One region of the Arthrobacter humicola genome, then DNA from elsewhere that is predicted to be linked to it. Evidence: predicted binding sites of a transcription regulator. Region 1 holds the regulator's gene; each other region holds the start of a gene.
The links. The regulator LexA, encoded in region 1, represses DNA repair genes until DNA is damaged. The targets are predictions, from matches to a motif close to TCGAACANNTGTTCGA.
Positions count from the first base shown of each region.

Region 2: ABD243_RS09725 (shikimate dehydrogenase) is a predicted target of LexA. The motif match lies at 8,366-8,381, and genes of this name have one in related genera.
Region 3: ABD243_RS03710 (LysM peptidoglycan-binding domain-containing protein) is a predicted target of LexA. The motif match lies at 1,945-1,960, and genes of this name have one in related genera.

Region 1 is NZ_BAAAQB010000010.1:49,002-59,481, reverse strand. It holds gene hflX (GTPase HflX) at 692-2,290, shown strand; gene ABD243_RS04235 (ATP-dependent DNA helicase) at 2,283-4,430, shown strand; gene lexA (transcriptional repressor LexA) at 4,512-5,261, opposite strand; gene ABD243_RS04225 (LysM peptidoglycan-binding domain-containing protein) at 5,615-6,004, shown strand; gene ABD243_RS04220 (histidinol-phosphate transaminase) at 6,073-7,191, shown strand; gene hisB (imidazoleglycerol-phosphate dehydratase HisB) at 7,262-7,888, shown strand; gene hisH (imidazole glycerol phosphate synthase subunit HisH) at 7,885-8,616, shown strand; gene ABD243_RS04205 (hypothetical protein) at 8,617-8,775, shown strand; gene priA (bifunctional 1-(5-phosphoribosyl)-5-((5-phosphoribosylamino)methylideneamino)imidazole-4-carboxamide isomerase/phosphoribosylanthranilate isomerase PriA) at 8,824-9,570, shown strand; gene ABD243_RS04195 (SseB family protein) at 9,584-10,480, shown strand, end outside.
Region 2 is NZ_BAAAQB010000029.1:56,648-67,127, reverse strand. It holds gene ABD243_RS09775 (heavy metal translocating P-type ATPase) at 1-2,093, opposite strand, end outside; gene ABD243_RS09770 (heavy-metal-associated domain-containing protein) at 2,155-2,385, opposite strand; gene ABD243_RS09765 (metal-sensitive transcriptional regulator) at 2,453-2,794, opposite strand; gene ABD243_RS09760 (universal stress protein) at 3,011-3,505, opposite strand; gene ABD243_RS09755 (hypothetical protein) at 3,655-3,837, shown strand; gene ABD243_RS09750 (WD40/YVTN/BNR-like repeat-containing protein) at 3,926-5,050, shown strand; gene ABD243_RS09745 (MoaD/ThiS family protein) at 5,081-5,407, shown strand; gene ABD243_RS09740 (hypothetical protein) at 5,412-5,648, opposite strand; gene ABD243_RS09735 (MFS transporter) at 5,936-7,249, opposite strand; gene ABD243_RS09730 (IclR family transcriptional regulator) at 7,475-8,317, shown strand; gene ABD243_RS09725 (shikimate dehydrogenase) at 8,501-9,382, shown strand; gene ABD243_RS09720 (bifunctional sugar phosphate isomerase/epimerase/4-hydroxyphenylpyruvate dioxygenase family protein) at 9,382-10,480, shown strand, end outside.
Region 3 is NZ_BAAAQB010000009.1:52,751-63,230, forward strand. It holds gene ABD243_RS03695 (hypothetical protein) at 1-25, shown strand, start outside; gene ABD243_RS03700 (polyprenyl synthetase family protein) at 22-1,116, shown strand; gene ABD243_RS03705 (Rv2175c family DNA-binding protein) at 1,321-1,674, opposite strand; gene ABD243_RS03710 (LysM peptidoglycan-binding domain-containing protein) at 2,086-3,489, shown strand; gene ABD243_RS03715 (Stk1 family PASTA domain-containing Ser/Thr kinase) at 3,596-5,764, shown strand; gene ABD243_RS03720 (class II 3-deoxy-7-phosphoheptulonate synthase) at 5,891-7,285, opposite strand; gene ABD243_RS03725 (lysophospholipid acyltransferase family protein) at 7,370-8,188, opposite strand; gene ABD243_RS03730 (alpha/beta hydrolase) at 8,302-9,102, shown strand; gene ABD243_RS03735 (alpha/beta hydrolase) at 9,099-9,902, shown strand; gene ABD243_RS03740 (hypothetical protein) at 9,895-10,480, shown strand, end outside.

The sequences.
Region 1 (10,480 bases):
GCGGTCCACCCGAATGGGAAACCGGACGGGACGCGGAACGGCGTCCGGGCCCGGGTACGCAACGGAACGGCCGCGGTGCCAGGAAGGAGCGGCCGCCAAGCCTTGGAACGGGGCGTGAACGGTCCCGGCGGCCCGCCCCGAACGGCGCACCCCGGGGAGCTGACCGCGTGAACCGGGCGAGCTTCGGCGTCTGCTAGGCTTAAAAGCATGATCTTGATCTCCAAGTAGCCGGCACGGGTCTCATCCCGTCCCCGCAGCGACGCAGGTAAACGCCTTCCGCTCAGTGCTCCATCGCCATGTCGAGTTATCTCGCCGGCAGGTGCACGAAACACTTGGAATCCAGCCGCTTTTCTCGACAACGCCTTGACGGCGGCCCTTCTTTCCTTGACACCGTGCCTGGCCCGCTTCCGGGCCGGCCCGGCGGACGGCAATTACCTCACTGCGTTCCCCGCAGCCGGGCGCCTCGGGCGCCTCTCCCACCGAGCCGCTCTCTTCACCTAGCTGTTCTCTTTACCTAGCCCTTCTCTTTACCCAGCCAGCGCTCCGCCCGGAGCCAGCCCTGCCCCCGGCACCGTTGCCGCGGGCATTCCAGGAGGCCTGCATGACCCCTCGCCGTCAGCCCAGCGCGAATACCGCTCCACAGAGCACCAATCGGCACTATTCTGAAATAGCCGAACCCCTAAAGGAGACCATGACCAGCCAGCCCAACACCGGACCCGATTCAGCCGCCCAGGACATGAGCCCTGAGGAGATCCAGGCTGTTATCGACCGGATCCTCTCCAAGGACGCCCCTGCCCCGAACGCGGGCCGCGGCACCGGAGCCCACGACGCAGCCGGCACGAGTGCCGGCGGCCAGAAGGCGGTGTTCGGCACGGCACAGGCCATCTCGCGCCTGGACGACGTGTACACCAACTTCGACGGCGACCAGCAGGACCTTGAGGAACGCCACGCCCTGCGCCGCAAGGCGGGCCTGTCCACCGAACTCGAGGACGTCACCGAGGTCGAATACCGTCAGCTGCGCCTCGAACGCGTCGTCCTGGCCGGACTCTGGAGCGAAGGTACTCTCGCCGACGCCGAGAACTCCCTACGTGAACTTGCGGCCCTCGCTGAGACAGCCGGCTCCGAGGTCCTGGACGGGCTCGTCCAACGCCGGGCCAAGCCCGACCCCGGAACCTTCCTCGGCTCCGGCAAGGCGCAGGAACTCAAAGCCATCGTGATGTCCACGGGCGCCGACACCGTAGTGGTCGACGCCGAACTCGCCCCGTCCCAGCGGCGCGGCCTGGAGGACATCGTCAAGGTCAAAGTCATCGACCGCACCGCGCTCATCCTGGACATCTTCGCGCAGCACGCCAAGAGCCGGGAAGGCAAAGCACAGGTGGAACTGGCCCAGCTCGAATACCTGCTCCCGCGCCTGCGCGGCTGGGGCGAGTCGATGTCCCGCCAGGCCGGTGGCCAGGTGGGCGGCGCCGGCGCCGGCATGGGTTCCCGTGGTCCCGGTGAAACCAAGATCGAACTGGACCGCCGCCGGATCCGCACCCGCATGGCCAAGCTGCGGCGCGAAATCGCCGCCATGAAGCCCGCCCGGGAAACCAAGCGCGCCAACCGCCGTCGTAATGCCGTGCCGTCAGTAGCGATCGCCGGCTACACCAACGCCGGGAAGTCCTCGCTCCTGAACCGCCTGACCGACGCCGGGGTGCTGGTGGAGAACGCCCTGTTCGCCACGCTGGACCCCACCGTGCGCAAGGCAGAAACCGCCGACGGCCTCGGCTACACGCTGGCGGACACCGTGGGATTCGTCCGCTCGCTGCCCACCCAGCTCGTGGAAGCATTCCGCTCCACCCTGGAAGAGGTGGCCGACTCGGACCTCATCCTGCACGTCGTCGACGTCTCGCACCCGGACCCCGAGGGCCAGATCGCCGCAGTCCGGGCAGTCTTCAGCGAAGTCGACGCCCGCAAGGTTCCGGAAATCATCGTCCTGAACAAGGCCGACGCCGCCGACCCGTTTGTGGTCGAACGGCTCAAGCAGCGCGAACCGCGCCACGTGGTGGTCTCGGCACGCACAGGTGAAGGCATCCCGGAACTGCTCAAGGCCATCAGTGACGGCATTCCGCGCCCCGGCGTGAAGCTTGAACTGTTGATCCCCTACAACCGCGGAGATCTGCTCAACAAGCTCCACGAGACCGACGCTGAGATCCTCAGCCTCGAGCACGAGGAAACCGGCACCCGGGCCGTGGTGATGGTGCGCGAAGGACTCGCCGCTGAACTGGATCCCTTCATCAGCAATGACTGAGGCTGCGGTGACCAAAGCCAAGGCCGGATCCCCGGACGCCGGGGCCGCTGACGCGGAACCGGCCGATGGCGGGACGGGCGAGGACGCCGCGGGCGGCAACACGGCCGGCGGGACCGGCGAGGCGTTCGTGATTGAGCTGCTCGACCGTGCCGTGTCCGGCATGGGTGGCCAGAGCCGCGACGGCCAGCACGAAATGGCCCGGCAGGTGGCGCGCGCGATCGACAGCGGCGACCACCTGCTGGTCCAGGCCGGCACGGGCACCGGCAAGTCTCTGGCGTACCTGATTCCGCTGATCGCCCACTCGCTGACCAGCAACAAGCCCACCCTGGTCTCCACCGCGACCCTGGCACTGCAGACTCAGATTGTCGGCCGCGACCTGCCCCGGCTGCTCAAGACGATCACCCCGGCCCTGGAGCGGCCCGTCAAGGTTGCCCTGGTGAAGGGCCGGTCGAACTATGTGTGCCGGCACAAGATCGAGGGCGGCTTCCCGTCCGAGGAACCGTCTGAGGGACAACTGTTCTCCCTCGGCGAGGACACGTCCGTGCCGCACTTTGCCGCCGCGCTGGGCGGGCCGTCCTCCCAGCTCGGCAAGGAAGTCGTGCGCCTGCGCGAATGGGCGGAGGAGACGGTCACGGGAGACCGGGACGAACTCATGCCCGGTGTCACGGACCGGGCCTGGCGGCAGGTCTCCGTCACGTCCATGGAGTGTCTCGGCGCGCAAAAGTGCCCGCTCGCGGCCGAATGCTTCAGTGAACTGGCCCGGCAGAACGCCGCCGATGCCGACGTCGTGGTCACCAACCATGCCATGCTCGCCGTCAGCGCGTTCGAAGGCCTGGCGGTCCTGCCTGAGTACGGCGTCGTGGTGGTGGACGAGGCCCACGAACTGCAGGACCGCGTCACAGGCGCAGTCTCCGGCCAGCTCTCCGTCGCGATGGTCCACGCCGCTGCCTCCGGGGCCCGGAAGCACACCGGCATCACCGTGGACGCCCTGAACAATGCCGCCTCCCACCTGGAACTCGCCATCGACGGTGTCCCCAGCGGGTTGATGCCCAACGGCCTGAACACCGAGCAGCTGGACTGCATCGACCAGTTGCGCGACGCCTGCCGCGCCGCGCTCTCCGATTCCAAGGGGGACAGCTCCACGACGGCCGACGGCGGTCGCCAGCTCGCCCGGTCCCGCCTCATGGTCATCCTGGAACTCTGCGAACGCCTCCTGGCCGCGCGGGAAAACCGCGAAGTCGTGTGGTTCTCCCGCAATAGCAGCTTCGACCCGGCGCAGGGCTACTCCCAGCCGGACGAGACCGCGCCGGCCTTGATCAATGTGGCTCCGTTGAGCGTCGCGGGGCGGTTGCGTGAAGGACTGTTCGCGGACCACACCGTCATCCTGACATCCGCCACGCTCGCCATCGGGGCGGCGTTCGAGCCGGCCGCCGGAGGCCTCGGCCTGGTCGGCAGCGGCGCCCCGAGCTGGACCGGCGTCGACGTCGGGTCCCCGTTCGACTATCCGAAGCAGGGCATCCTCTATGTCGCCCAGCACCTGCCCAAGCCCGGCCGCGGCACGTCCCCGGAGGCCCTGGACGAACTCGAGAAACTGATCCGTGCCTCCGGCGGGGGCGCCCTGTGCTTGTTTTCCTCCCGGCGGGCGGCGGAGGAGGCCGCCGAGGCGATGCGGCCACGGCTGGGCCTCAGCATCCTGTGTCAGGGGGAGTCGAGCATGACGGCGCTCGTGCGGCAGTTTGCCGACGAGCCGGACACATGTTTGTTCGGCACGATGTCCCTGTGGCAGGGTGTCGACGTTCCCGGGGTGTCCTGCCGCCTGGTGGTCATTGACAGGATTCCGTTCCCGCGGCCGGACGACCCGCTCATGACAGCACGTTCCCGAGCGGTGGCGCAGGCCGGCGGCAACGGCTTCATGTCCGTCTCGGCCACGCACGCCGCAATCCGCCTGGCGCAGGGCGCCGGCCGGCTGATCCGCTCGACCTCGGACAAGGGTGTGGTGGCGGTGCTGGATTCGAGGCTGTCCACGGAGCGCTACGGCGGGTTCCTCCGCGCCGCGCTTCCGCCGTTCTGGCCCACCACGGATCCTTCGATCGCCGTGGCCGCCTTGAAGCGCCTGGCGAAGGACTCCGGAAAGGACTAAAAAGCAGGGGCCGGAGCCGTGGCTCCGGCCCCTGGAAGCCGTTCCGGGGGTGGCTGCCCCGGGAGGCCTGCCACGGGGTGGCTAGAGGGAGCGGAGCACCGAGACGACCTTGCCCATGATCACGGCGTGGTCGCCGAGGATGGGCTCGTACTGGGTGTTTTGCGGCAGCAGCCAGGTGTGGCCGTCGCGCTGGCGGAACGTCTTGACCGTTGCTTCATCATCGAGCAGCGCGGCCACGATGTCGCCGTTCACGGCGTCGCCCTGGCGGCGGACAACCACCCAGTCGCCGTCGCAGATGGCGGCATCGATCATCGAGTCGCCGGCCACCTTGAGCATAAAGAGTTCGCCGTGGCCCACCAGCTGGCGCGGCAGGGGCATGACGTCCTCCACCACCTGGTCGGCGAGGATCGGTCCGCCGGCCGCGATGCGTCCGACGAACGGCACCATTGCCGTGTCGGTGGCGCTGGCGAGTTCCGTCACGGAGAGGCCACCGACGGCCCGGAGGCCGCTGGACTTCTCGACGCCCGAAATGGCCCTCGTACCCTCGTCCAGGGTCAGCGGCATGAGCACTTCCATGGCCCTTGGACGCTTTGGGTCGCGACGCAGGTACCCGAGCTTTTCCAGTTGGGACAGCTGATGGGTCACGCTCGACAGGCTGGCGAGTCCGACGGTGTCGCCGATTTCGCGCATGGACGGCGGGTAGCCGTTGTCACTGACGGAGCGCTGGATCGTTTCCAGGATTTTCTTCTGCCGGACGGTCAGGCTCTTGGGGGCCCGGGCAGGCTGGGCGCTCCGTGAACTGGCCCGGCCGCCGGTGGCTTGTGCTGCCATGTTCGCCAACGCCTTTCCGTTCCACCCGGCCGCCGTGGCTGCTGTCACCGGGAACTTCCGGCCTGAAATGTCAGACCCTCCTGATCAACTACCGATGAACGAGTTCACAAGCTGTTGTTCTTTCCCTCAAAAGTAGGCCAGCGGCAGAGCTTTTTCAAACATTTGTTCTAGCGAGTCTCGACATCGTTCGTTACTAAGTGCTAAAACAGAACTAGCAAAGTTCGAATATGTGTTCGATTCAAGGATTTGCGAGTCGAGTGCATTCTTCGGTTCTATGTTCGAAGGTTCGGCCGGTTGGCGGCGAGTATGTGGAGAACGCCGGCGGCACCGTATGGTCCAGGAGGGCTCAGTTCATGTCAGCAGCAAGCGCGTTTCACAGCACTTTTGATCACAGCATCACGGACCGCGGGGTCACCCGGCGGCCGAAGCAGGCGCCGCTGCGGCTCACCCGGCGCGGACGGTTCGTCTTCTTCGGGATCCCGCTGATCCTGCTGGCAGCGCTCATCTTGTCGTTCAGCGGATTCCTCAACGCTCCGGCCAAGGCGGCGGATTCCGCGGACCAGCTCAATGTGACGCCCACTGTTTCCGTGACAGTCCAGCCGGGGGAGTCCCTCTGGGCCATTGCGGGGACCGTCGCGCCGGAACGCGATCCCCGTGACGTCGTGGCCGATATCGTGCAGCTGAACAACCTTGACGCTGCGCGTGTAATGCCGGGCCAGCAGCTGTTCGTTCCGTCCAAGTAGGTACCGCCGGCGCCCGTCCCGGGCGTCACAGTTTCAGCGCCCGTCCCGCTTCCACTTAAACTGGTCACGTGACTGACCAGCTTGAGCGCCTCAACCGACTGCCCCTCCGAACCAATCTGCGCGGCCTGCGACCGTATGGCGCACCCCAGCTGGACGTCCCCATTCTGCTCAACGTCAACGAGAACACCCATGGTGTCCCGGCCGACGTCCGCGCCGCCATCACCGAGGCTGTCAGCACCGCCGCCGCCGGGCTGAACCGGTACCCGGACCGGGAGTTCACCGAATTGCGGGAAGCCCTCGCCGAGTACCTTGGCCACGGTCTGGGCGCGGAGAACATCTGGGCCGCGAATGGCTCCAACGAAGTCCTTCAGCAAATCCTCCAGGCCTTCGGCGGCCCCGGCCGGACGGCCCTCGGTTTCCCTCCCACATACTCGATGTACCCGCTGCTGGCCGCCGGCACGGACACGGAGTACATCGTCGGCGCCCGCGCGGCGGACTACGGGCTCAGCGCGGAATCGGCTGCCCGCCAGGTCCGGGAACTGGAGCCTAACATTGTCTTCCTGTGCTCCCCGAACAACCCCACCGGTACCGGACTGGGTCTTGATGTCGTCGAGGCCGTCTATGACGCCGGCCAGGCCAGCCAGACCATCGTGATCGTCGACGAGGCGTACCACGAGTTTGCCCACGACGGCACACCCAGCGCTCTGACCCTACTGCCCGGCCGGGAGCGGCTCATCGTCTCGCGCACCATGAGCAAGGCCTTCGCCCTCGCCGGGGCGCGGCTCGGGTACATGGCCGCCGCTCCCGAGGTCACCGACGCCCTGCGGCTGGTCCGTCTGCCGTACCACCTGTCAGCTATCACCCAGGCCACGGCCCTGGCCGCACTGCACCACCGCGTGGCCCTCATGGCCGACGTCGAGGACATCAAGCGCCAGCGCGACCGGATCGTGTCCGAGCTGACCCGCCTGGGCCTCAAGCCGGCGGCTTCCGATTCGAACTACGTGTTCTTCGGCGGACTGGAGAGCCCGCACGACGTCTGGCAGGGCCTGCTGGACGCCGGCGTCCTCATCCGCGACGTCGGCATCCCGGGGCACCTTCGCGTGACCGCGGGCACTGAGACGGAAACCACAGCCTTCCTCGAAGCCCTTGAACGCATCCTGACCAGCCACGCCACGCCGCAGGCCTAGACTTGACGGGGAGCCAGTGCGCCCCGCCAGACTGCCCAGCACCCTGCCTTCTTCCAAAGGACACATCTACATGAGCAACACCGGAGCCACCGCCGCCGAGGGCCGGACCGCACGCATGGAACGGACCACCAGTGAGTCCTCGGTCCTGGTCGAGATCAACCTGGACGGCACCGGGGTCTCGGATATCAGCACGTCGGTCCCGTTCTACGACCACATGCTGACGGCCCTGAGCAAGCACTCGCTGATTGACATGACCGTCAAGGCCACCGGCGACACCCACATCGATGTCCACCACACCGTCGAGGACGTGGCCATCACCTTTGGCGAGGTTCTGCGGACCGCATTGGGCAACAAAGCCGGAATCCGCCGCTTCGGCGAGGCGACCGTGCCCCTGGATGAGGCGCTCGCGCAGGCCGTCGTCGACGTCTCGGGCCGGCCCTACCTTGTGCACGCCGGCGAGCCGGCAGGCCAGGAATACCACCTGATCGGCGGCCACTTCACCGGCTCGCTGACCCGCCACGTGTTCGAGGCGATCACGCTCCACGCCGGGATCTGCCTTCACATGAACGTCACGGCCGGACGCGACCCCCACCACATCGTCGAGGCCCAGTTCAAGGCGTTCGCCCGGGCCCTGCGCGCAGCCGTCGAACCGGACCCCCGGGTCGAGGGCATTCCGTCCACCAAGGGCGCACTGTGACCGGCCCGGTCCTGCGCGACGGGGCCATCATCGACCCGGCCGCCGGAACCAAACCGGTGTCTCCGGAGGGAAAGCCGACCGTCACTGTGCTGGACTACGGTTCCGGCAACGTCCGCTCTGCAGTCCGTGCTCTGGAGCGCGCCGGCGCCGAGGTCATCCTCAGTTCCAAGCCCGAGGACGTCCTCAACGCCGACGGCCTCGTGGTCCCCGGCGTCGGCGCCTTCGAAACCGTCATGCGCGAGCTCAAGTCCGTGGATGCCATCCGCATGATCGGCCGCCGCGTCGCCGGCGGCCGCCCCGTGCTTGCCATCTGCGTGGGGCTCCAGGTGCTGTTCGAGGCAGGCGTCGAGCACGGCACGGAAGCCGAAGGCATGGGTGAGTGGCCCGGCAAGGTCGAGTTGCTGCCCGCCGACGTCGTGCCCCACATGGGCTGGAACACCGTCTCCGTCCCGGAGGGATCCAAGTTGTTCGTCGGCGTCGAGGGTGAGCGCTTCTACTTCGTGCACTCCTACGGGGTCCAGCACTGGGACTTCGACGTCATCCAGCCCCGGATGGCGGCGCCCCTGGTGACCTGGTCCGAACACGGTGCCCCGTTCATTGCGGCCGTGGAGAACGGCCCGCTGTGCGCCACGCAGTTCCACCCGGAGAAGTCCGGCGACGCCGGCGCCCGGCTCCTGCGCAACTGGGTCGACAGCCTGCGCCCCGCGGCACCGGAACAGACCGCCTAGATGTGGTCCCTGGTCCTCATGGGCGTCGCCGGCCTGCTGGTCGGCGGCGCAATCTCCTTCCGCCAGCAGAAAAGTCCGCGCTGGGTGGAGGTCGTGTTCTACATCCTGGCCGGCATGTCGCTGCTGGCCGCCTATCTCCTGACCCTGCCGGCGTCCTGACGACCGTGCCGCGTTCCTGACCCACCATCCCGAGCTGAGGACACCACGATGACCACCGAAACCCCGCTGCCCGTACTCGAGCTTCTGCCCGCCGTCGACGTCGTCAACGGCCAGGCCGTCCGGCTCGTGCAGGGCGAAGCCGGCAGCGAGACGAGCTACGGCACTCCGCTGGAGGCCGCCCTCAACTGGCAGCAGCAGGGGGCCGAGTGGGTGCATCTGGTGGACCTGGACGCCGCATTCGGGCGCGGCTCCAACGCTGAACTGCTGCGCGAGGTCGTGGGGCGGCTGGACATCAAGGTGGAACTCTCCGGCGGCCTGCGCGACGACGAATCCCTCGAAAAGGCGCTCGACCTCGGCGTGGCCCGCGTGAACCTGGGTACCGCGGCACTGGAGAACCCGGAATGGACCTCCCGGGTGATCGAGCGCTTTGGCGATAAGATCGCCGTCGGCCTCGATGTCCGCGGTACCACGCTCGCCGGCCGCGGCTGGACCAAGGAAGGCGGGGACCTCTGGGAGGTGCTCGGCCGCCTCGAAGACGCAGGCTGCGCCCGGTACGTCGTCACCGACGTGACCAAGGACGGCACCCTCCAGGGCCCCAACGTCGAACTCCTGCGCCAGATGGTCGAGAAGACGGGCAAGCCGGTGGTCGCCTCAGGCGGCATTTCCAGCCTTGAGGACCTGCAGGTCCTGCGGTCCCTGGTGCCGCTCGGCGTTGAGGGCGCCATCATCGGCAAGGCCCTCTACAACGGCAACTTCACACTGCCCCAGGCCCTCGACGTCGCCGGCCGCCGCTAAGCGGTCACCGGTCATGACGCACACCCGCGAGCCCGGCGACACCCACGACCCCCACAACGCAGGGCAGCCGGACGCCGGCGCGGCTCCGGTCCGGCATCTGCCCGGACATATCGCGGCTGCCCTCGCCGGCGCCGGCGGCGCCACGGACTCCGCTGGCCAACCCTGGGCGGGCCGCAGCCTGTCCGGGGAAGCCGCGAAGATCCACAATTTCGAGGACGACGACGGCGCTGCCGACGCCGGCTACCTAGCGGCCGTGGCCAACCTCGCCGCCGGCACCGGCGACGAGGCAGCCGTGGTGGCCGCGCTCGCCACCGCCCGGGTCTTCGTGCCCATCCTGGCCCAGCTCGCCGAGGAGGGGGAAGGCGCCGGCGGCCTCCATGCCGACAAGCAGGCCGATATGGCCCTCGTCACGCTCAAAGCGCCGGACGGGCGGACGGCCATGCCGGTCTTCACCTCGGCGGCGTCACTGGAGGCCTGGCATCCGGAGGCCAGGCCTGTGGCGGTCTACGCGGCCCGGGCGGCCCTGTCCGCCGTTGCGGAAGGTGCCGAGCTGCTCGTGCTGGATCCCGGCGCGGACCTGACGTTCGTGGTCCGCAGACCGGCGGTCTGGGCACTGGCCCAGCAGCAAACCTGGACGCCGTCGTATGCCGATCCGGAACTCGCGCGCGCCCTCGGGGACAGCGCGGTTGGCTTTCCGGCGGTCCGCCGTGTTGAAATTCATCCGGGGGGTGGAATTGCCTCGGCTACAGCCGATGGCAGGCGGCTCCCCGGCGGGGGATCCGGCCCGGAACTCCGCGTGGTCCTGTACCTTGAGGACGGACTCGACGCCGCCGGCGTGCAGTCCATCGTCGCCGGCCTCAACAACGACTGGGCCCGGAATGAATTCTTTGCCGAGCGGGTTGACTCAATC
Region 2 (10,480 bases), on a different contig from region 1:
GCCTCGATTGCAACATCCGTGCCGGAGCCCATCGCGATGCCCAGATCCGACTGGGCCAGCGCGGCGGCGTCATTGACGCCGTCACCGGCCATGGCGACAGTGGCGCCGTCGGACTGCAGCTTCCGCACCGCCTCGACCTTGCCCTCCGGCAGCACCCCTGCGAACACATCCTCCGGAGCTATGCCGACGGCGGCTGCCACCTGCGCGGCCACGGCGGCGTTGTCCCCGGTCAGGAGGATCGGCCGGAGACCCAGCCCGCGCAGCCGCGAGATCGCGGCTGCGGAGCCCGGCTTGAGCGTGTCCCGCAGGCTGATGATGCCGGCGGGCTCCCCGTCCACGGTGAGCCAGATCGCTGTGGCGCCGGAGGCTTCGGCGGTGCTGAGTGCCTCCAGTTGCGCGGCGGCGGGCGCGATGCCGTTCTGCTCCAGCCAGCCCGTACGGCCTGCCGTCAGGAGCCGGCCCTCGACGGTGCCCTGGACGCCGCCGCCGGGCGCGGAGCGGAAACCGGCGACGACGGCCAGGCCGGCGCCGCCGTTCGCGACCTCGCGGTTCCCTGCAGCCGGCGCCCCGGCCGCGGCGTCCGGTGACGTACCCGGTGCCGTAACCAGTGCCGCGTCCCGTGCCGCGGCAGTGATGGCGCGGGCGATCGGGTGTTCAGACGCGGCCTCCAGGGCTCCGGCCAGACGCAGAACCTCCGCAGGGGTGAACGCTCCGAAGGCCTCTGTTCCGTCGACGGCGAGGTGGCCGGTGGTCACGGTGCCGGTCTTGTCCAGCAGGATGGTGTCAACGGTCCGGGTGTCCTCGAGGACCTGGGGGCCCCGGATCAGGATGCCCAGCTGGGCGCCCCGGCCGGTTCCGGTGAGCAGCCCCACCGGGGTGGCCAGGCCCAGGGCGCAGGGGCAGGCAATGACGAGTACGGCGACGGCGGCCGTAAACGCTGCCCGGAGTTCGGCGTCGCTGATCTCCGGGCCGGCCGCGAGCAGCCAGGCGCCAAAGGTCACCACGGCGATGGCGAGGACCACTGGCACGAAGACGGCACTGATCCGGTCCGCGAGGCGCGCAATCTGCGCCTTGCCGGTCTGCGCCTCGGAGACCAACCGGCCCATCTGGGCCAAGGTGGTTTCGGCGCCGACGCGCGTGGCGCGGACCAGCAGCCGGCCGGAGGTGTTGATGGTGGCACCCGTGACCGAGCTGTCCGGGCCGACTTCCACCGGCACCGATTCACCCGTGACCAGCGACGCGTCGACCGCGGAGGACCCTTCGACGACGATGCCGTCAGTCGCAATCCTCTCGCCGGGGCGGACCACAATGAGGTCGCCTACCCCCAGCCGATCGGCGGGAATCTGCTGCTCCTGGCCGTCGCGGAGCACTGTGGCATCCTTGGCACCCAGATTCAGCAGTGCCTTGAGGGCGTCTCCGGCTTTTTGCTTGGCATTGGCCTCCAGATACCGGCCCAGCAGCAGGAACGTGGTGACTACCGAGGCAACCTCGAAGTAGAGTCCGCCGGAGTCCATCCCCGTTCCGTCCATCTCCGGGTGGGCGGTCATTAGCGGGTCCGCGAAGAGCTGCCAGGCCGAGAAGACGTAGGCCGCCGTCACGCCAATGGAGACGAGCGTGTCCATCGTGGAGGAGAGGTGCCGGGCGTTGACGGCGGCTGCCCGGTGGAATGGCCACGCCGCCCAGGTAACCACGGGCAGGGCGAGGAGGGCTGCTGCCCAGCCCCAGTTGGCGAAGTGGAAGGCCGGGAACATCGAAATGAGAAACACCGGGATGGTGAGGACGGCTGCCCCGACGAGCCGGGGGCCGAGCTTGGGGCTTTCGGCGGGGCCACTCGCGTCAGTCGGGTGCTTGGGGGGCCGGATCGTGGCCTTGTAGCCTGCCGCGGCGACGGTGGCGGTGATTTGTTCGTCTGTGATGGCCGCCGGGACGGTGACGTGGGCGGTCTCAAGGGGCAGATTGACGGAGGCTTCGACGCCGTGGAGTTTTCCGAGTTTGCGTTCGATCCGGTTGACGCAGGAGGCGCACGTCATGCCCTCGATATCGAGGTCAATGACACGGCTTCCGGATTGGTGCAGCAGTTGCTCGTTACGCACGGCGCCCTTCTGTTCTCATCGCTCGGTCCGTTCTGTGCCGTCCGCCGGCCCGCAAGGGCGCTCAGGCCTCGGTGGCGACCACGAGGTAGCCCGCTTCAGCGACCGCCTCGCCGATCTCGGCAAACGACAATGCTTCGCTGGAGGTGATCGTGACGCTGGAAATGCCGCCGGCCTTGAGGTCGACGTCGACCTTTTCGACGCCTGAGAGCGCCTCAAGTTCTTCGCTGACGGAGGACACACAGTGGCCGCAGGTCATTCCGGAAACGTTGACGGTAGTGGAAACGGTGCCCATGGCGTGCTCCTTGTCGCTGGGCAGGGGATGGTTCCCCGGCCCGGTGGTGGGGTGGGTGGTGCAGTTCTTAGCGCAGGAGGCGGCCGATGGCATCGGCGGCCTCTTTGACTTTGAAATCGATGGCTTCGGCCCGCAGTTCCGGATCCGGCTCCGAGGCGGCGCCGACGACGCAGTGGCCGATGTGCTCTTCCACGAGTCCCAGGCTCACCGCGTGCAGGGCTTTGGTGACGGCGGCAACCTGGGTGAGGATGTCGATGCAGTATTTGTCCTCATCAACCATGCGGGCGATGCCTCGCACCTGGCCTTCGATCCGCTTGAGCCGGCGCAGGTAGGCCTCCTTATTGGAGGTGTAGCCGCGCTCCTCGTGGGGCGCCAGGGGGGCTGTGACGGGAACTTCGGACTCGCTCATGCCCTCAACATATACCCCCTAGGGGTATGTTTTCAAGCGTCCGGGGCGGCCCGGCGGTGAATTCGGCGCATGGCGCAAATTAAAGAGCTCCGGAGTGCGTTATTGGGGGATACGCACTCCGGAGCAGCTATTGGGTAGGCGGTTCATCCGGCCTACGTATCGAGCTTACTCGGCGGTAGTGGGATAGCGCCAGCACCCCGAATAACTACTTTCGCTTTATTTTCCTGCCGCCGGAACGATCAGGATTGGATGCTCCTGATGGTGGCTCAGCCATGCCGCCACGGAGCCATTGAGCGCCGCCGAAATGCGGTGGCCGAGTCCGGGTTCCGGGGTCCCCACCACGATCATGAGCGCGTTCGTCTCGGTGGCCAGCCTGCCGATCGCCCGGGCCGGGTCGCCCGCCAGGGTGCGCAGGGACCAGTCGATGCCCAGGCCGCCGCAGCTTGCCTCAATGGTGGAGCGCAGCTCCTGGGTTGTCGCCCGGATCTCGTCGTTGTCCGTGTCCGGATGCAGCGACAGTCGGTGCGCGGACCGCTCAGGATCCCACTCCACGAGGTAGCTGGCCTCGTCCACATACGCGCAGACCAGAGGCGCGGCGAGGCGCTTGGCAAGCGCTCCCGCTGTCTGCAGCACCTCGGGATGCTGTCCCGGAAGCACGGCCACCACGACGGGCGAGGGCCCGGCGGCGGACTCGGCGGACTCGGCAGACATACTTCATTCTTGCCCGGCGGTGTCGCATTGAACAGGGACTTACTTCCCGGTCCCGCGGCCGGACCCGTTGCGGTGCCGGTCCCGGCGCATCCCTTGTACACCCCGGGGGTGGGGCCTACGGTTGAAGAACACAGGAGGAGGTGGCTGCCGTGGAGATCTATATGTGGTGGCTGGATCTGGATTTGGCGAGTAAGGAATGGCTCCGGGAAAACCTCCGGACCATCGAGCTGCCCGAGACCGTCAAGCGGGGGATCTTCGACGCCGGCGGCGCCGGATCATTGACGGACGCGGACTGGGACTTTATCGAGACGCAGTCGGAGTTCGTCGACTGACGGCGGGGCCCGGCACGCCGGCGCACCGTCCCGGGACCACGGCGGCATCGCAAGAAAACCGTTGCGGCCTTCCGGTGCGGGTGGTTGCATGGGGGGCATGGCTACTGCAGAGAGTTATATCCTGGCGATCGGCACCAAGAAGGGTCTGTGGCTGGCGACCAGCCCGGACCGGAGGGAATGGTCCCTGTCCGGGCCGCATTTTCTGATGAGTGAAGTGCCCAGCATCGGCATCGACAGCCGCGGCGGGCGGACCCGGATCCTGGTGGGGGTCCGCTCCGAGCACTGGGGTCCCACCGTCTTTCACTCGGATGACCTGGGCGGGACATGGGAGGAGCCCGAAAACGGCGCCATCACGTTCCCCGACGGCACGGACGCCGCCTTGGAGCGAATCTGGCAAATCCACCCCGATGCCGAGTCCCGTCCCGGCGTCGTCTGGGCAGGGTGCGAGCCGATCTCCGTCTGGAAATCGACCGATGGCGGCGAGCACTTCGAGCTCAATCGCGGCCTCTGGGATCATCCGCACCGCAGCGAATGGGGTGCCGGCTATGGCGGCGCCGCGGCCCACTCGATCGTCGTTGACCCCACGGGCGAGAAAGTTCACGTCGCCATGAGCACAGGCGGGGTCTACCGCTCGCTCGACGGCGGAGCTTCCTGGGAACCCCGCAACAGGGGGATCTCCGCCTACTTCATGCCGGACCCCAACCCGGAATTCGGCCAGTGCGTCCACAAGATCGCGGCGGACGCCGCCGTCGACGGCCGCCTGTATGCGCAGAACCACCACGGCGTGTACCGCAGCGACGACGACGCCGAATCGTGGGAATCGATCGCCGAAGGGCTCCCGGCGGACTTCGGCTTTGTGATGCTGACGCACCCGCGCCGGGCCGGTACGGCCTGGGTGATCCCGCTGAAGGCCGACGGCGAGCGGATTCCGCCGGACGGCAAGCTGGCGGTGCACCGGACGGACGACGCCGGTGCCAGCTGGAAGCGGCTCGACTCCGGTCTGCCGGACCCCGAGTACAACGCCGTGCTGCGCGATGCTGCGTGCGTCGACGAGGCCGAGCCCGCCGGCGTCTACTTCGGAACGCGGGGCGGCAGCGTCTATGCCAGTGCCGACGAGGGGGAGCACTTCAGCGAAGTGGCCTCGCACCTGCCGGACGTGCTGTGCGTGCGGGCTGCTACGGTTTCCGCTGCCCTGCTCCCGATGCAGCTGTGAGCCAGTGCAGCCGTGAAGGGCTGGAAACGCATGAACGGCGTCGTGACTAACGGCGTGCCCGTGCCGGCGGATTCCGCGATCAGTGTGGTCCTGCCGAGCGTCCTCCAACCGCTGGCCGGCGGGCAGTCCATCCTGACTGCGCCCGCGGAGGAAGCGGTGACGGTGGAGTGGGTGCTCGATACGGTGACCGGGGATTATCCGGCGCTGTCGCGGCGGTTGCGGGATGAAACCGGAACCGTTCGCCGTTACGTGAATATATACGTCAACGGGAATGAGATCCGGCGGCTGCAGGGCTTGGTGACGACGGTGGCACCGGGCCAGGAAGTCCTGATCATCCAGTCCGTGGCGGGAGGCTGACGCTTCAGGCGACCCGCCAGACGGTGCATTCGTCCGCGTTGATGGCCTTCCGCATGCCGGAATGGCGGTCCATGATCCAGACGACGCCGATTCCGGGCGCCGTCTCCTGGACGCGGCCGCGGCGGATCACGACATCGTCGTAGTTCGGGCCGACGCGCAAACGGGCCTCGATCTCGTCGCCGCGGTGCAGCTGGTCGAGGGCACGGATACGGGTTACATGGGCTTTCGCTTCCTTCAACATGACGGGGCCTCCTGGACTGGAGTTGGTGCCTGCTCTTGCCGGCCCTTCCAGTGTCCTGCGCCAATGTTGCGTCCGCGTTTCAGTGCGGTAAGGGGACGGTTAGTTTTCGGCGGCGGCCCGATTTCCGGCCCCGGCTCCGGTCCGATTCTTGCTCCGATGGCCGCCTGGGCACGTTCTTTGACCGCCTGCACGCGCGACGGCGGCCCGCCCCCGAAGGGACGGGCCGCCGTCGTAGGTGCGGAACTTCCGGTTGAGCGGGGTGCCCGGTCAGGAGCGCCGCGGCCGGACTACTTGACGCCGAGCTGCTTCGTGGGCACCTTGAAGGTTTCCTTGGCCGTCAGGGCCGCGATGGTGGCGATCAGGCAGATGACTGCGGTGAAGATGCTGATCTGGACCCAGCCGCCGGGCTGGATGCCGCCCATGGCCGCCACGATCGCGGGGGCGAAACCCGCCATGAGGAAGCCCAGCTGGGTGCCGATGGCGAGGCCGGAGAAGCGGACGTTGGTGCTGAACATCTCGGCGTAGAAGGAGGGCCAGACCGCGTTGGCGGCAGCGTAGCCGAAGGAGAAGAACGCGATTGCCGTAAGGAACATGAGCGGGACGTTGCCGGACTCGAGGCTCAGCAGGAAGACCGGGGTCAGGGCTGCGCTGGACAGTGCGCCGTAGATGAAGACCGGCTTCCGGCCTATCTTGTCGGCGAGCATGCCGAAGAGCGGCTGGGTGCCCAGGGCCATGAAGTTGGCGCCGACGACGAGCCAGAGCGTGGTGGTGCCGTCCACGCCGGCAACGTTCTTGGCGTAGCTGATGGCCAGGGTCCCGAAGACAGTGGACACGGCGGCGATGAAGGCGCAGGCGATGACGCGGAGGACATCGCGCCAGTGGCCCTTGAGGAGGTCGGCCACCGGGAGCTTGGAGATCTGCGCGGTCTTCCGGGCTTCCTCGAATGCCGGCGGTTCGTGCAGGGTGCGGCGTATGAAGAACGCGACCAGCACAACCACGGCGCTGAGCCAGAACGGGATGCGCCAGCCAATGCTGTACTTGATGTCATCGGGCAGCGCCAGGACGGGGATGAAGACGAGGGCAGCGAGGATCTGGCCGCCCTGGGTGCCCGTGAGCGTCCAGGAGGTGAAGAACGAGCGACGGTTGTCCGGGGCGTGCTCCAGCGTCATGGATGACGCGCCGGCCTGCTCGCCGGCCGCGGAGAAGCCCTGGCAGAGACGTGCCAGCACCAGTAGGACAGGGGCCCACCAGCCCACCGTCTTGAAGTCCGGAAGGCAGCCGATGACGAAGGTGGAGGCCCCCATCAGCAGAAGCGTGAACATGAGGACCTTCCGGCGGCCGATCCTGTCACCGAAGTGGCCAAGGACGACGGCGCCGATCGGGCGGGCAATGTAGGCGAAGCCGAAAGTGGCGAAAGACATGATCGCCGCGTTGGTGTCGGCATCAGGGAAGAAAACATGCGGGAAGATCAGTGCCGCTGCCGAACCGAAGATGAAGAAGTCGTAGTACTCGACGGCGCTGCCCAGGAAGCTGGCAAGGGCCGCCTTCTTCGGCGTCCCTCCCGTGGTGGTGCCCGTCGCGGACGGGAGAGTCTGGCTCATGGTGTTCCTTTTGTGTGACGACGTTGTCGCGGATGGATCAGGAATGTCTCGACTGCCGCTTGCTTAAGTTTGGTGCAGCCGGAGGTCCGTGGAAAGACCCGGACTAGTAGCCACATGGTGGAAGCTACTTGTGCGATGTAGCAATCATGACTGTGAGCGCAGTCACCTGTCAAGAAAAATAATCACCATCTAGAAATAGCTCTCACTATGTGGGAGCATCATTGTATGAGTGTGAATCAAGGCACAGAAGAGTCCACCGTCTCCGCCGCCCCGGGGGAGGCCCTTGTGAAGCCTGCCAAGGCCGCCAAGGAGGACTCGCGGACGGACATGGTGGGGAAGGCCCTGGGCCTGCTGGTCCTCCTGGGCGACGAGCCGCGCGGCGCCAGCGCCGCGGAGATCTCCCGCCGGGCCGATCTGCCGTTCAGCACCACGTACCGCCTGCTCGGCTCGCTGACGCGGGACGGCTTCGTGGACTACGAGCCCGACGGGCGCCGCTACCACCTGGGCCTGCGCGTCTTCCAGCTTGGCCAGCGGGTTTCCAATCATCACGGCTTCGCAGGCACGGCACTTCCCATCCTGCGCCGGGTGACCGAGGAAACGGGCGAGGCCACCATTCTTTCCGTGCGTGACGGCATCCACCATCTGACGGTGAACAAGGTGGACGGCCCGCAGACCTTCCGTGTCACAAGCGATCCAGGCCATCTGGGGGCGCTGCACACCACCTCGGTGGGCAAGGTGCTGGTGGCGTTCGCCGATGACGCCACCCGCGCCCAGCTTCTCGATGAACTGCCCCTCGATCCGCTGACAGAGCATTCCATCACCGATCGCGACGCGTTCCGGGCGGAGATCGAACTGGTCCGCCGCCGTGGCTACGCCACGATGGACGAGGAAAACGAGGCCGGCATGCGCGCCGTCGCGGTTCCGGTGTTCAACGCCCAAGGTCACGCGTTTGCCTCCCTCGCCACGGCCGTGCCGGTGTTCCGGCTCAGCATGGAGGACCTGGTGGCCTGTGTGCCCCTGCTCCAGTCGGCCGCAGCTGAGCTCTCGGCCCGGCTGCCCCAGCGGTGACGTGCTCCGCGTGCCGCTCTGGGGTGCCCCGGGACGGCGGGCGCCGTCGCAACAATATGTTCGTCATTCGAACAAGAGTGCAACATGTGAACAAATTCTGTAGTGTAATCCCTATCACCCGGCCCGCCGCAGACGCCTCAAGCGCCACGGCCCGCCGAGTCAGTTGTCAAAGGAGCTAACCGGATGAGCAATCGAGCAGAATCCTTCCTCGTGGGACTCGTGGGAGACGGTGTCATGCCGTCCCTCACGCCCTACATGCATGAACGCGAAGGTGACGTCCAGGGCCTCCGGTACCTCTACCGCCCCATCGACCTGATCGAACTTGGCCTGCCAGGTCAGGCCGTGGGGGAGCTGCTGTCCGGTGCCCGGAGCCTCGGGTTCAACGGATTGAACATCACCCACCCCTGCAAACAGCTCGTGCTCGACTACCTTGACGAGGTCTCCGCCGACGCCCGGCGACTCGGCGCCGTCAACACCGTGGTCATCCGGGACGGCCGCTTCATCGGGCATAACACAGACTTTTCCGGCTTCGCGGCGGCCCTGGCCTCCGGCCTCCCGGGGGCCGCCCTGGACCGCGTGGTCCAGCTGGGAGCCGGCGGTGCCGGATCCGCCGTCGCCTACGCCCTGCTCACGGCGGGTGTCCGGGAACTGGACCTCGTGGACACGGATGCGGCGCGCTGCGCCGCCCGGGCTGCCGAACTCGCAGGGTTCTTCCCGGACCGGACGGTCACGGCCCGCACGACGGCGGAGCTGCCGCAGCTCATGCCCCGGGCCGACGGCCTGGTGCACTGCACCCCGGTGGGCATGGCCGCCCATCCGGGTGTTCCGCTGGACATGTCCCTCGTGGAGTCCCGGCACTGGGTGGCCGACATCGTGTACCGGCCGATCGAAACCGAGCTCGTCCGCGCGGCCCGGGCCAAGGGCTGCGACGTCCTTGACGGCGGCCGGATGGCGGTGGGGCAGGCCGCGGACGCGTTCCGGATCTTCACCGGGCGGGAGCCCGACGCGGACCGCATGCGCTCCCACTTCCTGGAACTCGTGGCCGCGGAAGAGGTGGCAGCCTGATGCGCACCGGAATCGCGACCGTCTGCCTCTCCGGCACCCTGCGGGAAAAAATGCAGGCCTGTGCGGTTGCCGGCTTTGACGGCATTGAAATCTTCGAACAGGACCTCGTCACGTCATCGCTGAGCCCGGAGGATGTCCGGAAACTGGCCGCCGACCTCGGACTCACGCTGGACCTCTACCAGCCGTTCCGCGACTTCGACAGCGTTCCCGAGGACCTGCTCGCCTCCAATCTGCGCCGCGCGGACGCCAAGTTCCGGCTCATGTCCCGGCTGGGCATGGACACCATGCTGCTGTGCTCCAACGTGGGCACGGCCACGATCGACGACGACGAACTCAGGGCCGCCCAGCTCTCCCGGCTCGCGGACCTCGCGGGCGAATACGGTGTCAAGGTCGCCTACGAGGCCCTGGCCTGGGGCAAATACGTCAGCGACTACGAGCACGCCCACCGGCTGGTTGACATGGTGGACCACCCCCACCTAGGCACCTGCCTGGACTCCTTCCACATCCTCTCCCGCGGCTGGGACACTGCGCCGATTGAGGCCTTCGACCCGGCGAAAATCTTCTTCGTCCAGGTGGCCGATGCCCCCAAGCTGACGATGGACGTGCTGTCCTGGAGCCGGCACTACCGGGTGTTCCCGGGCGAGGGCCAGTTCGACCTCGCCAAGTTCATGGGCCACGTGGTCCGCGCCGGCTATACCGGACCGGTATCGCTGGAAGTGTTCAACGACGTGTTCCGCCAGTCCGACGTCGAACGCACGGCTGTCGATGCCATGCGGTCGCTGATCTGGCTCGAAGAGCAGAGCGCCCGATGGCTCGAGGCCAACCCGGCCGCGGCTGAAAGCGGTGCGGCCGGCACTGCGGCCCGGCGCCGTTACCCGATGGAGCTTGCCACGCTTCCCCGGGTGGCCGAGCCCGCCGGCTTCAACTTCGCCGAAGTCCGGGCCGGGGACACCGCCGGCCTGGAAACGCTGCTCAGCCAGCTGGGATTTGCGTTCAACGGGCGCCATCGCACCAAGAACGTGCAATTGTGGACCATGGGCCGCGCCCGCTTGATCATCAACGAAGAACCCGCCGCCGGTCAGCAGGCGGCTGCCGCCG
Region 3 (10,480 bases), on a different contig from region 1:
CGTCGCTGCCGAGTCCGTCAAGTGACCCTCGCCGAACAGCTGCGACTCGAGCAGACGGCCTTCGTGGCCGCCGTCGCCGGCAAGCTGACGGATTTCCTGACCAGCCGCCAGGCGGTCATGTCCTCGATCTCGCAGGACATCGATCCGCTCATGGGCTCGATCTCCAACCTGGTCACCGGCGGCAAGCGCCTCCGGGCCCTCATGTGTTATTGGGGTTGGCGCGGCGCCGGCGGGGAGGCCGGCGCGGCCGAGGTGGTGACAGCGGGCTCGGCCCTGGAATTGTTCCAGGCCGCGGCCCTGATCCACGATGACATCATTGACCGCTCCGATACCCGGCGTGGCGGCCCCAGCGTCCACCGCCGATTCAGCGAACTGCACGAGACCCAGGGCTGGGCGCTGGACAGTGAGCGGTTCGGCCATGCCGCCGCCATCCTGACCGGCGATCTCTGCCTGTCCTTCAGCGAGGAATCGTTCACGGAAATCGGACACCGCGCCGCGTCCGGTAGCCCCGCGCGGCTGATCTTCAACCTCATGCGCGCCGAAGTGATGGCCGGGCAGTATCTGGACATCCTCGAAGAGGTCGCCGGGCCGCGGCGGGACCGCGCCGGTGCGGTCAGCCGGGCCCAGTCCATCATTCGGTTCAAGTCGGCCAAGTACTCCACGGAGCACCCGCTCGCGCTGGGGGGCGCCCTTGCCGGTGCCGGCGACGAGCTGCTGCGCGGCTATTCCGCTTTTGCCCTGCCGCTCGGCGAAGCGTTCCAGTTGCGCGACGACGTCCTTGGCGTCTTCGGCGACCCTGTCACCACCGGCAAACCTGCCGGTGACGACCTGCGCGAGGGCAAGCGCACGGTCCTGGTCGCGTTCGCCCTGGACCAGGCCTCGCCGGCCGAATCAGAGTTCATCGATGCCAAGCTCGGCAACCCCGAGCTCAGCGATGCCGACATTGCGGAGATCCGGCGGATCATCGTGGACTGCGGTGCGCTCCAGGCCACGGAAGTACTCATTGAGGAGTTCGGGAAGGCGGCCTTTGCCGCCCTGGACCTCCTGCCGCTGGAGGAGCTGCCCAAGACGGCGCTCCGCAAGCTGGCGGAAGCCACGGTCAGCCGCGCCGCCTGACCCGGGCCCGGCTCCGGACCCCCGGCCCGGGAAGATGCGAAGCGGGCCGTGCACAGCGACATGCGCTGTACACGGCCCGCAAACGCCAAAACACGACGTGTTAAATACGCGTTAATTACGTGTTAAACAGGACTGGCAGTGATGAAGACGACCCGACCTCGTTGAGGCTGCCGGTGCGATCAGTTCATGACTGCCAGGATGCTCCTACCAGGCCAGGGACTGTGCCCGGCGGCGGATTTCTGTCTTGCGGCCTTCACGGAGGGCATCGATCGGCCGGCCCCGCAGGGATTCGTCCGGAGTGAAGAGCCAGCTGATCAGTTCCTCGTCCGAGTATCCGGCGTCCGAGAGGACAACAATGGTGCCCTTCAGGCTCTCCACTGCGTGGCCGTCCTGGATGAAAGCCGCCGGTACGGACCGGATGCGCCGGTCGCCGATTCTCACGGCCGCCAGCGCACGCTCGTCCAGAAGTGCATGGACCTTGGTAATAGACACGTTCAGAAGCTGTGCGACATCGGGCAGGGGCAGCCATTCGCCCACGAGGCTTTCTACATTACTCACGGATAAAGATTGCCACGGCGGGGGGCCCGCCGCCTAGTCGGGGTCCGGGTAAATGCCAGCCCGTCATAGCCCACCGGCCACGCCGGGAATGCTGCTCCGCTCCACCCGAAGGCCCGCCGGGACTCTCCGGAACTCCGCCGGACTGCCTGGGCGCTCCCGCAGCACCAACAGGATCCGTATAAGGGACTGACAAGGGGCTCCCCTGGGTCTCCGACGCAACTGCGTGCGGAGGCCGACGTGCCGACACGGCGAAAATCGCTTTGCGGAATATCAAACAGTTCTTGTGCTAATTGCCAATTCATGAGACATTCACATAGATCACATTTGTAACAGAAATAACTTTTGTCACACTGGTAACACCAGTTGTACCGGCCTGACCGCAGCGTTGCCGCTGAGAAGAGGATCTTTCCAATGACAACCTCACGTGCGCCACAGCACCACCCGAGGCCCAGCCTGCCGCTGATCGCGGCGACGACGGCGGCGCTTCCCGCCGTCGTGCTTTCCTCCCTGGCGATCGCCCAGCCTGCGGCTGCCGAACCCCGTGCGCGTGCGGTCCCGGCAACCCTCGCGGCCGCCATGCGTGCACAGGCGAAAGCTGAGGTGGCCACGTCCCTCAAGGCGGCAGTGATTCCCGCCGCTTCCGTGCCGGTCACGCTGCCCAGCGCCCTGCGGCCGGCGCAGTCGGCGGTTCCCGCCCAGTACACGATCGCCCGCGGCGACACCATCAGCGCCGTTGCCGGCCGCTACGGCCTGGACACCTACGCCGTGCTCAAGCTGAACAATCTGCAGGCCAACACCATCATTTACCCCGGGCAGAAGATCAAGCTCACGGGGTCCACGGCAGCCACACCGACCGCTTCAAAGCCGGCCGCTTCCGCCTCAGTGACGTCGGCCCAGGCCAGCGTCTACGTCGTGAAGTCCGGCGACACCCTGAGCGCCATCGCCGCCCGCCACGGCGTTGGGCTGTCCGAGGTCTTCAAGTGGAACGGGCTCGGCATGGGCTCCGTCATCTATCCCGGCCAGAAGGTCAAGGTTAGCGGCGGTTCCAGCACGCAGGCGCCGTCCGCTCCCGCGGCACCGGCCCCGGCAGCCCCGTCGAAGCCCGCAACGGCGCCGGCCAGCTCCGGTTCCTACACCATCAAGTCCGGCGACACCCTCTCCGGCATCGCGGCTCGCAACGGCGTCCGGCTCTCCGACGTCCTGTCCGCCAACCGGCTGACGATGTCGAGCATTATCTACCCGGGCCAGAAGCTTGTCATCCCGGGCGCGTCCACCCTCTCCCCGGCCTCGACGACGCCTGCCGCGACCCAGCCTGCCGCAACGACGCCGCTCGTGCCCAGCACGTTCCTCGGGTTCACCTACCCGGCTGCGGTGGTCAGCTCGGCCAACCAGAACAAGGCGCTGCTCAACGCTTCCCCCGTCCCCACCCGCGAACAGATGAAGTCGATCGTGGCGGACACGGCACGGCGCATGGGCGTCGATGCCAGCCTGGCCCTCGCCTTTGCGTACCAGGAATCAGGCTTCAACCAGCGCGCAGTGTCCCCGGCCAACGCGATCGGCACCATGCAGGTCATCCCGTCCTCGGGCGAGTGGGCCTCGGAGCTGGTGGGCCGCAAGCTGAACCTGCTGGATCCGTACGACAACGCCACGGCAGGCGTTGCGATCATCCGTCAGCTGGTGCGCACCAGCTCTGATCTGGACAATGCGATCGCCGGTTACTACCAGGGCCAGTACTCGGTCAGCCAGAACGGCATGTACGAGGACACCAAGGCCTATGTCGCCGCCATCAACGCCAACCGGACGCTGTTCAGCTAAGTAACAGGGTTTCGCTAAATACAGGCTCCCGCACGGCGGACCTCTTCGCTACGGGCCCGGATCGCATGTTGGTCCGGGCCCGTTTCTGTCCACCGACTAGGATTGTATGGTGCAGGAATACGTGTCGGACGCTCTCGTCGGGAACCTGGTGGACAACCGCTACCGGGTTCAATCCAAGCTTGCCCGCGGCGGGATGTCCACCGTGTACCTCGCCACGGACCAGCGCCTCGAGCGCGATGTCGCCCTGAAGGTGCTCCATCCCCACCTGGCCGACGATCCGCAGTTCCTGGACCGGCTGGGACGCGAAGCCAAAGCCGCAGCCCGGCTCTCCCATCCCCATGTGGTGGGCGTCCTGGACCAGGGCGAAGACGGCCCCCTTGCCTACCTCGTCATGGAGTACATCAAGGGCCACACCCTGCGGGACGTCCTGAACGAGAAGGGCGCCCTCTCACCGCGGCTGGCCCTGGCGCTGATCGACCCTGTGGTCGAGGGGCTGGGCGCCGCGCACGCCGCCGGCATGATCCACCGCGACATCAAGCCGGAAAACGTCCTGATCGCCGACGACGGGCGGATCAAGCTCGGCGACTTCGGCCTGGCACGCGCCATTTCGACGTCCACCAGCACCGGCGCCTTGATCGGGACTGTCGCCTACCTCTCCCCCGAGCTCGTGCTGGGCAAACAGGCGGACGCCCGCAGCGATATCTACTCCGTCGGGATCATGCTCTACGAAATGGTCACCGGCCGGCAGCCGTTCGACGGCGAGGTGCCCATCCAGGTCGCCTACCAGCACGTCAATTCCACTGTGGAGGCACCGTCCATTCAGGTGCCGGGGCTGGCCGCAGAGATCGACGAACTCGTCCAGTGGTGCACGGACCGGGACCCGGACAAGCGCCCCGTCGACGGGAACGCGCTGTTGTCCGAACTCCGGCACATTAGGACCAACCTCAGCGACGCCGAACTCGACCTCCAACCGCCGGCGGCCGTCCACCGCCCGCTGCCGGCCGTCGCCGCCCCGCCGAGCCGCCCGCCAGCCGGTACCGTACCGGCGTCGGCCGTGCAGGACACTGCCTACGTGAGGCCCCCCAACGACATGCCCACCGAGGTGTACGGCGGCCTCCAGCAGCCCACGGAGATGATCTCCCGCGGCGGCAACCCGACCACCGTGATGACGAACGGACCGAGGCGTCCCGCCTACGGGCCGTTGTCCACCCCGGAAGACTCGTCCACTCCGGAAGACGGGGCTTATCAGGGCGCCGCAGGGTACGGCGAACCCGGCGACGTCGGCACCGCCACCAGCAAGCGCGCCCAGCGCAAACTGGACCGGGACGAGGAAAGGGCGCGCCAGCGCGCCGCGGCCACGCCCACCAAGACCCTGCATGAGGGAAACCGACGACGCCGCGGGCTGGTCTGGATTGTCCTCCTTGTGGTCGCGGCGCTCCTCGCCGCCGTCGCCGGCTGGTTCTTCGGCATGGGCCCCGGCTCGCCCGGAACGATTCCCCCGGTGGCCAACAAGACTGTGGCGGAGGCCCAGGACCTGCTCCGCACGGCCGGGTTCCAATCCACCGTCAAGGACGTGTTCGATGACAACGTCTCGCCGGGCCTGGTGGTCGGCTCCGAGCCCAAGGCAGGCGAGGTCATCCGGAAATTCCAGCCAGTGTCCCTTGCCGTGTCCAAGGGCCCGGAGCTGTTCCCGCTGCCGGACCTCACGGGGAAGACCCTGGACGACGCCAAGACCGCCCTCAACGGCGCCGAAATGGCCTTGGGTCCGATCACCGAGACGTTCGATGAGACGGCGCCGGCCGGGACTGTCCTGGCCCAGGCGCCGCGCAGCGGCAATCCCGTCAGGCACGGGACTCCCGTGGGCCTGACGGTCTCCAAGGGACCGCAGCCCATTCCGGTTCCGGATGTCCGCGGCCAGGAGCAGGGTGCCGCTGTGAAGGCCCTCGAAGCCGCCGGGCTGAAGGCCGTCGTGGCCCCGGATCCGGTCAATGACCGGACCGTCCCGAAGGGGGCGGTGTTGGCCCAGGACCCTGCCTCCGGCAACCTGACCAAGGGCGGATCCGTGACGCTGACGATTTCCAAGGGACCGAAGCTCGTCCAGGTACCGAGCTTCATCGGGAAGCAGGCCTCGGACGCCCAGAAAGCCCTAGAGGACCTCGGCTTCAAAGTCCAGATCGACAACATCCTGGGCGGATTCTTCGGAACCGTCCGCGCCCAGGATCCGGTGAACACAGCCGTCCCCGAAGGCTCGGTCATCACGCTCACCGTGGTCTGACCCGATTCGGCAGCCCCCTCGGAGCAGCCCCCACACACACAAAAGCTCCGCCCGGCTGGACCAGCCGGGCGGAGCTTTTGTGTCAGGACTTTAGTTCTTTGTCAGGACTTCAGACAGTGCAGCGGGTCAGCGCTTGGAGAGCGCACCGGCCACGAGGAACGCCATTTCGAGCGACTGCATGTGGTTCAGGCGCGGATCGCAGACCGATTCGTAGCGGTCCAGGAAGGCTTCCTGGTCGATCGGGTCGGCCCCGCCAAGGCATTCGGCGACGTCGTCGCCCGTCATCTCCACGTGCAGGCCGCCGGGAACGGTGCCGAGCGCGTGGTGGACCTCGAAGAATCCGCGGACTTCGTCGATGACGTCGTCGAAATTGCGGGTCTTGTAGCCGTTGGGCGAGGTGACCGTGTTGCCGTGCATGGGGTCGGTGACCCACAGGACCTGTGCGCCGGACGCGGTGACGCGCTCGACGATCGGCGGCAGTTTCTCGCGGATGTTGCCGGCGCCCATGCGGGTGATGAAGGTGAGCCGGCCGGGCTCCCGCTCCGGGTCCAGCTTGTCGATCAGGCGCAGGGCATCGTCGCCGGTGGTCGACGGGCCGAGCTTCACGCCGATGGGGTTGCGGACGCGGGAGAGGAAGTCGACGTGCGCGTGGTCCAATTCGCGGGTGCGCTCCCCGATCCACAGGAAGTGCGCCGAGGTGTCGTAGGGCAGCCCGGTACGCGAATCGATGCGGGTCAGGGCGCGCTCGTAGTCCAGCAGGAGGGCCTCGTGGCTCGCGTAGAACTCCACGCGCTTGAGTGCCTCGAAGTCGGCGCCGCAGGAGGCCATGAACTTGATGGCACGGTCGATGTCCCGGGCCAGCGACTCGTAACGGGCGTGCGCCGGATTTTCGGTGAAGCCCTTGTTCCACTGGTGCACCAGGCGCAGGTCCGCGAAGCCGCCTTGCGTGAACGCACGGATCAGATTCAGGGTGGAGGCGGAGGTGTGGTAGGCCTTGAGCATCCGGCTGGCATCATGCGCGCGGGACTCAGGGGTGAAGTCGTAGCCGTTGACGATGTCGCCACGGTAGGCCGGCAGGGTGACGCCGTCGCGTGTTTCGTCGTTGGAGGAGCGGGGCTTGGCGAACTGGCCCGCCATGCGGCCCATCTTGATGACCGGCATGGCCGCACCGTACGTGAGGACAACGGCCATCTGGAGGATGGTCCGGACGCGGGCACTGATCTTGTCCGCCGTCGCCGCTTCGAAGGTCTCGGCGCAGTCGCCGCCCTGGAGCAGGAACGCCTTGCCCTGCGCGGCGGCAGCGAGGCGTTCGCGAAGGATGTCCACTTCGCCCGCGAACACGAGGGGCGGGAGGACGGAAAGTTCCTTGACGGACGCTTCGAAGACAGCCGGGTCCGACCACGTGGGCTGCTGCGAGGCCGGGAGTTCCCGCCAGTTGTCCAGTCCGGGATAGTTGGCGGCTCCGCTCTGGGCGGTGCTGGTCAGCGGGGAAACTGGTTTCTCAGATAGCTCGGTCACTATCTAAGGATAGTTGTCCCGTGGCTGTTCGGCGGTCCCGCCTGTCATTGACAGCCCGGTTTCCGTCATATGGCAACCGGAGGGGATTCAGGAACCCCCGGGAACCTCCGGACCGTCCTCGCCTGCCACCGTCGGCTCGACGTCGTCAGGGGATGATTCCTGCACTGAATCTGAGGCTGCCGCCTGGCCCTTGCCTGGCGCTGGGTCCGGGACCACGTCGTGCGCTTTGCCCGCCATACGGAGTTTCACGACGGCGGCGTACTCGTCCACGTATTCCTGGCCGGACAGCCGCATGAGTTCATACATGATCTCGTCGGTCACCGAGCGCTGGATCAGCCGGTCATCTTCCATCCCGTAGTAGCGGCTGAAGTCGAGCGGTTCGCCGAAGATCATGCCGATACGGCGGATGTTGGGCACGCGCTTGCCGATCGGCTGGACTTTGTCTGTTCCGATCATCGCCACCGGAATTACCGGGACCCGGGCTTGCAGCGCGAGGCGGGCAACGCCCACTTTGCCGCGGTACAACCGCGCGTCGGGGCTCCGCGTCCCCTCGGGATAGATGCCCAGGAGCGAGCCGTTCTTGAGCACGTCCATGCCGGCATCCAGGGACTGCGCGGATGCGACGCCCCCGGACCGGTCCATAGGGAGCTGGTTGGTGAGCCGGAAGAAGGCCGCGGTGAGCCTGCCCTTGATCCCGGTGCCGGTGAAGTATTCGGATTTCGCGAGGAACACTACCGGCCGCGGCACCATGACCGGCATGAAGATGGAGTCGGAGAACGAGAGGTGGTTCGAGGCCAGGATCGCGGCGCCCTCGGCCGGGACGTTGTCGAGGCCCTTGACCCAGGGCCGGAACAGCAGCTTCAACACCGGTCCCAGGACAAACGTCTTCATGAACCAATAAAACACTCGGTAACCTCTCCGGAAGGCGTCTGGCGGGCCTCCCGAATCCGGTTCGGCCAGGACTTCAATGGACACCTTACTCTAGTGAGTTTTGTCGCCAAGGGTGACACGATGGGCTCATGAGCGAAAGCAGCACGTCCACGGCGCCAGCCGCTTTCAGCTACCCCGGCCACGGCCCCAACGCCCGGATCGGCGTGGCTATCTGCCATGGGTTCACCGGAAGCCCCCTCAGCGTCTTGCCTTGGGCCCGGCACCTCGCTGCCCAGGGGTTCGCGGTCTCGGTCCCGCTGCTGCCCGGCCACGGCACCCACTGGCGGGACCTCGCCCGGAAGGGCTGGCAGGACTGGTACACGAGCTTCGAAACCGCCTACCTCGACCTGGCCGCCCGAACCAGTGACTGCTACGTCGCCGGGCTGTCCATGGGCGGCACCATCGCCCTGCGCACGGCGGCCCGCCACAGCGTCGCCGGTGTGGCGGCGGTCAACCCCGGCCTGAGCTTCTACGACCGCAGGGTCAGGATTGTCGGACTGCTCAAGTACTTCCAGCGGACCACGACGCCGATCCAGGAGGAGAATCCCACGGCATCCACCACCGACGACGGCGACTACTCCCTGACGCCGCTGGCGGCGGTCCACCAACTCCGCCGGCTTTTCTCCGCGACGTTCCGGGACCTGCCGTCCGTCCAGGCACCGACCTTGGTCTTCAAGTCCGACACCGACGCCGTCGTCCCGCCCTCGTCCTTGGAACTGCTGCGCAGGCGCCTGGGGTCCCGGGACCTCAGGGTCGTCCGCCTCCCGCACAGCGGGCATGTTGCGACCCTGGACGCCGATGCGCCGCTAATCTTTGAAGAATCAGTCCGATTCTTTCTTCTGCACGCCCGTTCCACCACGCCGCCCACCGCCCCCTCGGAGACCCCATGAGCATCCTCCCGGACCACTCGCCGTTCAGCAGCCCGTTCACTGGAGCCGGCCCCCGGACCGGCGTCGTGGTGTCCCACGGCTTCACCGGCAGCCCGCACAGCGTGCGGGAGTGGGCGCTGTCCTTGGCAGGTGCCGGATTCGCAGTCCGGATGCCGCTGCTGCCGGGGCACGGAACGAGCTGGCAGGAGCTGGCCCGGACCCGCTGGCAGGACTGGCACGCGGCACTGGACGCCGCCTACCTTGAGCTGGCGGAGGAATGCGACGTCGTGGTCGTGGCGGGACTGTCCATGGGTGGCGCGCTGGCGCTGCGGATTGCCGCCACACGCCCCGTGGCAGGAGTTGTAGCAGTCAATCCCGGCCTGGTCATCGATGACCCGCGAGCCCCGCTGGCCGGCGTCTTGAAATACGTCCTCAAGAGCACCCCCGCAATCGCCAACGACATCCTCAAACCGGACACCGATGAAGGCGCGTACCCGCGGACGCCGGTGGCCGCCGCGCACGAGCTCAACAAGATGTTCAAGGACACCGTGCGACTGCTGCCGCGCATCACCGCTCCCGTCCGGGTCTACCGTTCCACGGTGGACCATGTGGTGTCCGAATCCAGCATGGCAGCCCTGCGCCATGGACTGACCAACGCCCAGCTTGAGGTTATCCGGCTGGAAAACAGCTACCACGTGGCCACCATGGACAACGACGCGCCCGAGATCTTCCGTGGCACGGCCGAGTTCGTCCGGTCCGTGACACCCCCGGCCGGTCCGGACGCCGCCCGCGCCAGCCGGAAGGACACGGCCAATGACTAAACCGGATCCCAGCGGGCCGGACCCGGAGACCCCGGACCCCGAGACCCCGGCACCGGACCCTGCAGACACCGGTTCCTCGGGTTCAAGTGGTGCAGTGGGCGAACGTGACCCCGCGGGCGCCCATTCCGCCGGTCCCCTGCCGCCGCACGGGTCCGATGCCCATGTGTCCCAGCCCCCAGAGTCGCCGGACTCCCCCGCCGCAGGCGCACTGTCCGCCGACGACGACGCCGTGTGGCTGGACCTCGTCGCCCGGCTTGAAGGGGTCGGGGAAGGCGCGCCCGAGAGCCTCGGAGGCGACACACATGACGGCGGCGGACCGTCCTCCGGCGGAACGGACGGCACCGGCGGCAGCCCCGGCACCGGGGCCAGGACATTCCGTGATTTTGACCCGCTGGGCCTCGCCGGCACCGCGCCGATCGAGCTCTCCGCCGCGGAACGGCTCGCGCCTGCCCCCGGCCAGCCGACGGGCGGCATCGAGGTGCCGGAGGCCGCGTCCGGCCCCCGCGACTATGAGCCCGAGGACGACGACGGCGCGTTTGTCCCCGAGGAGCCGCCCAGCCTGGCCGGGTCTGATCCGA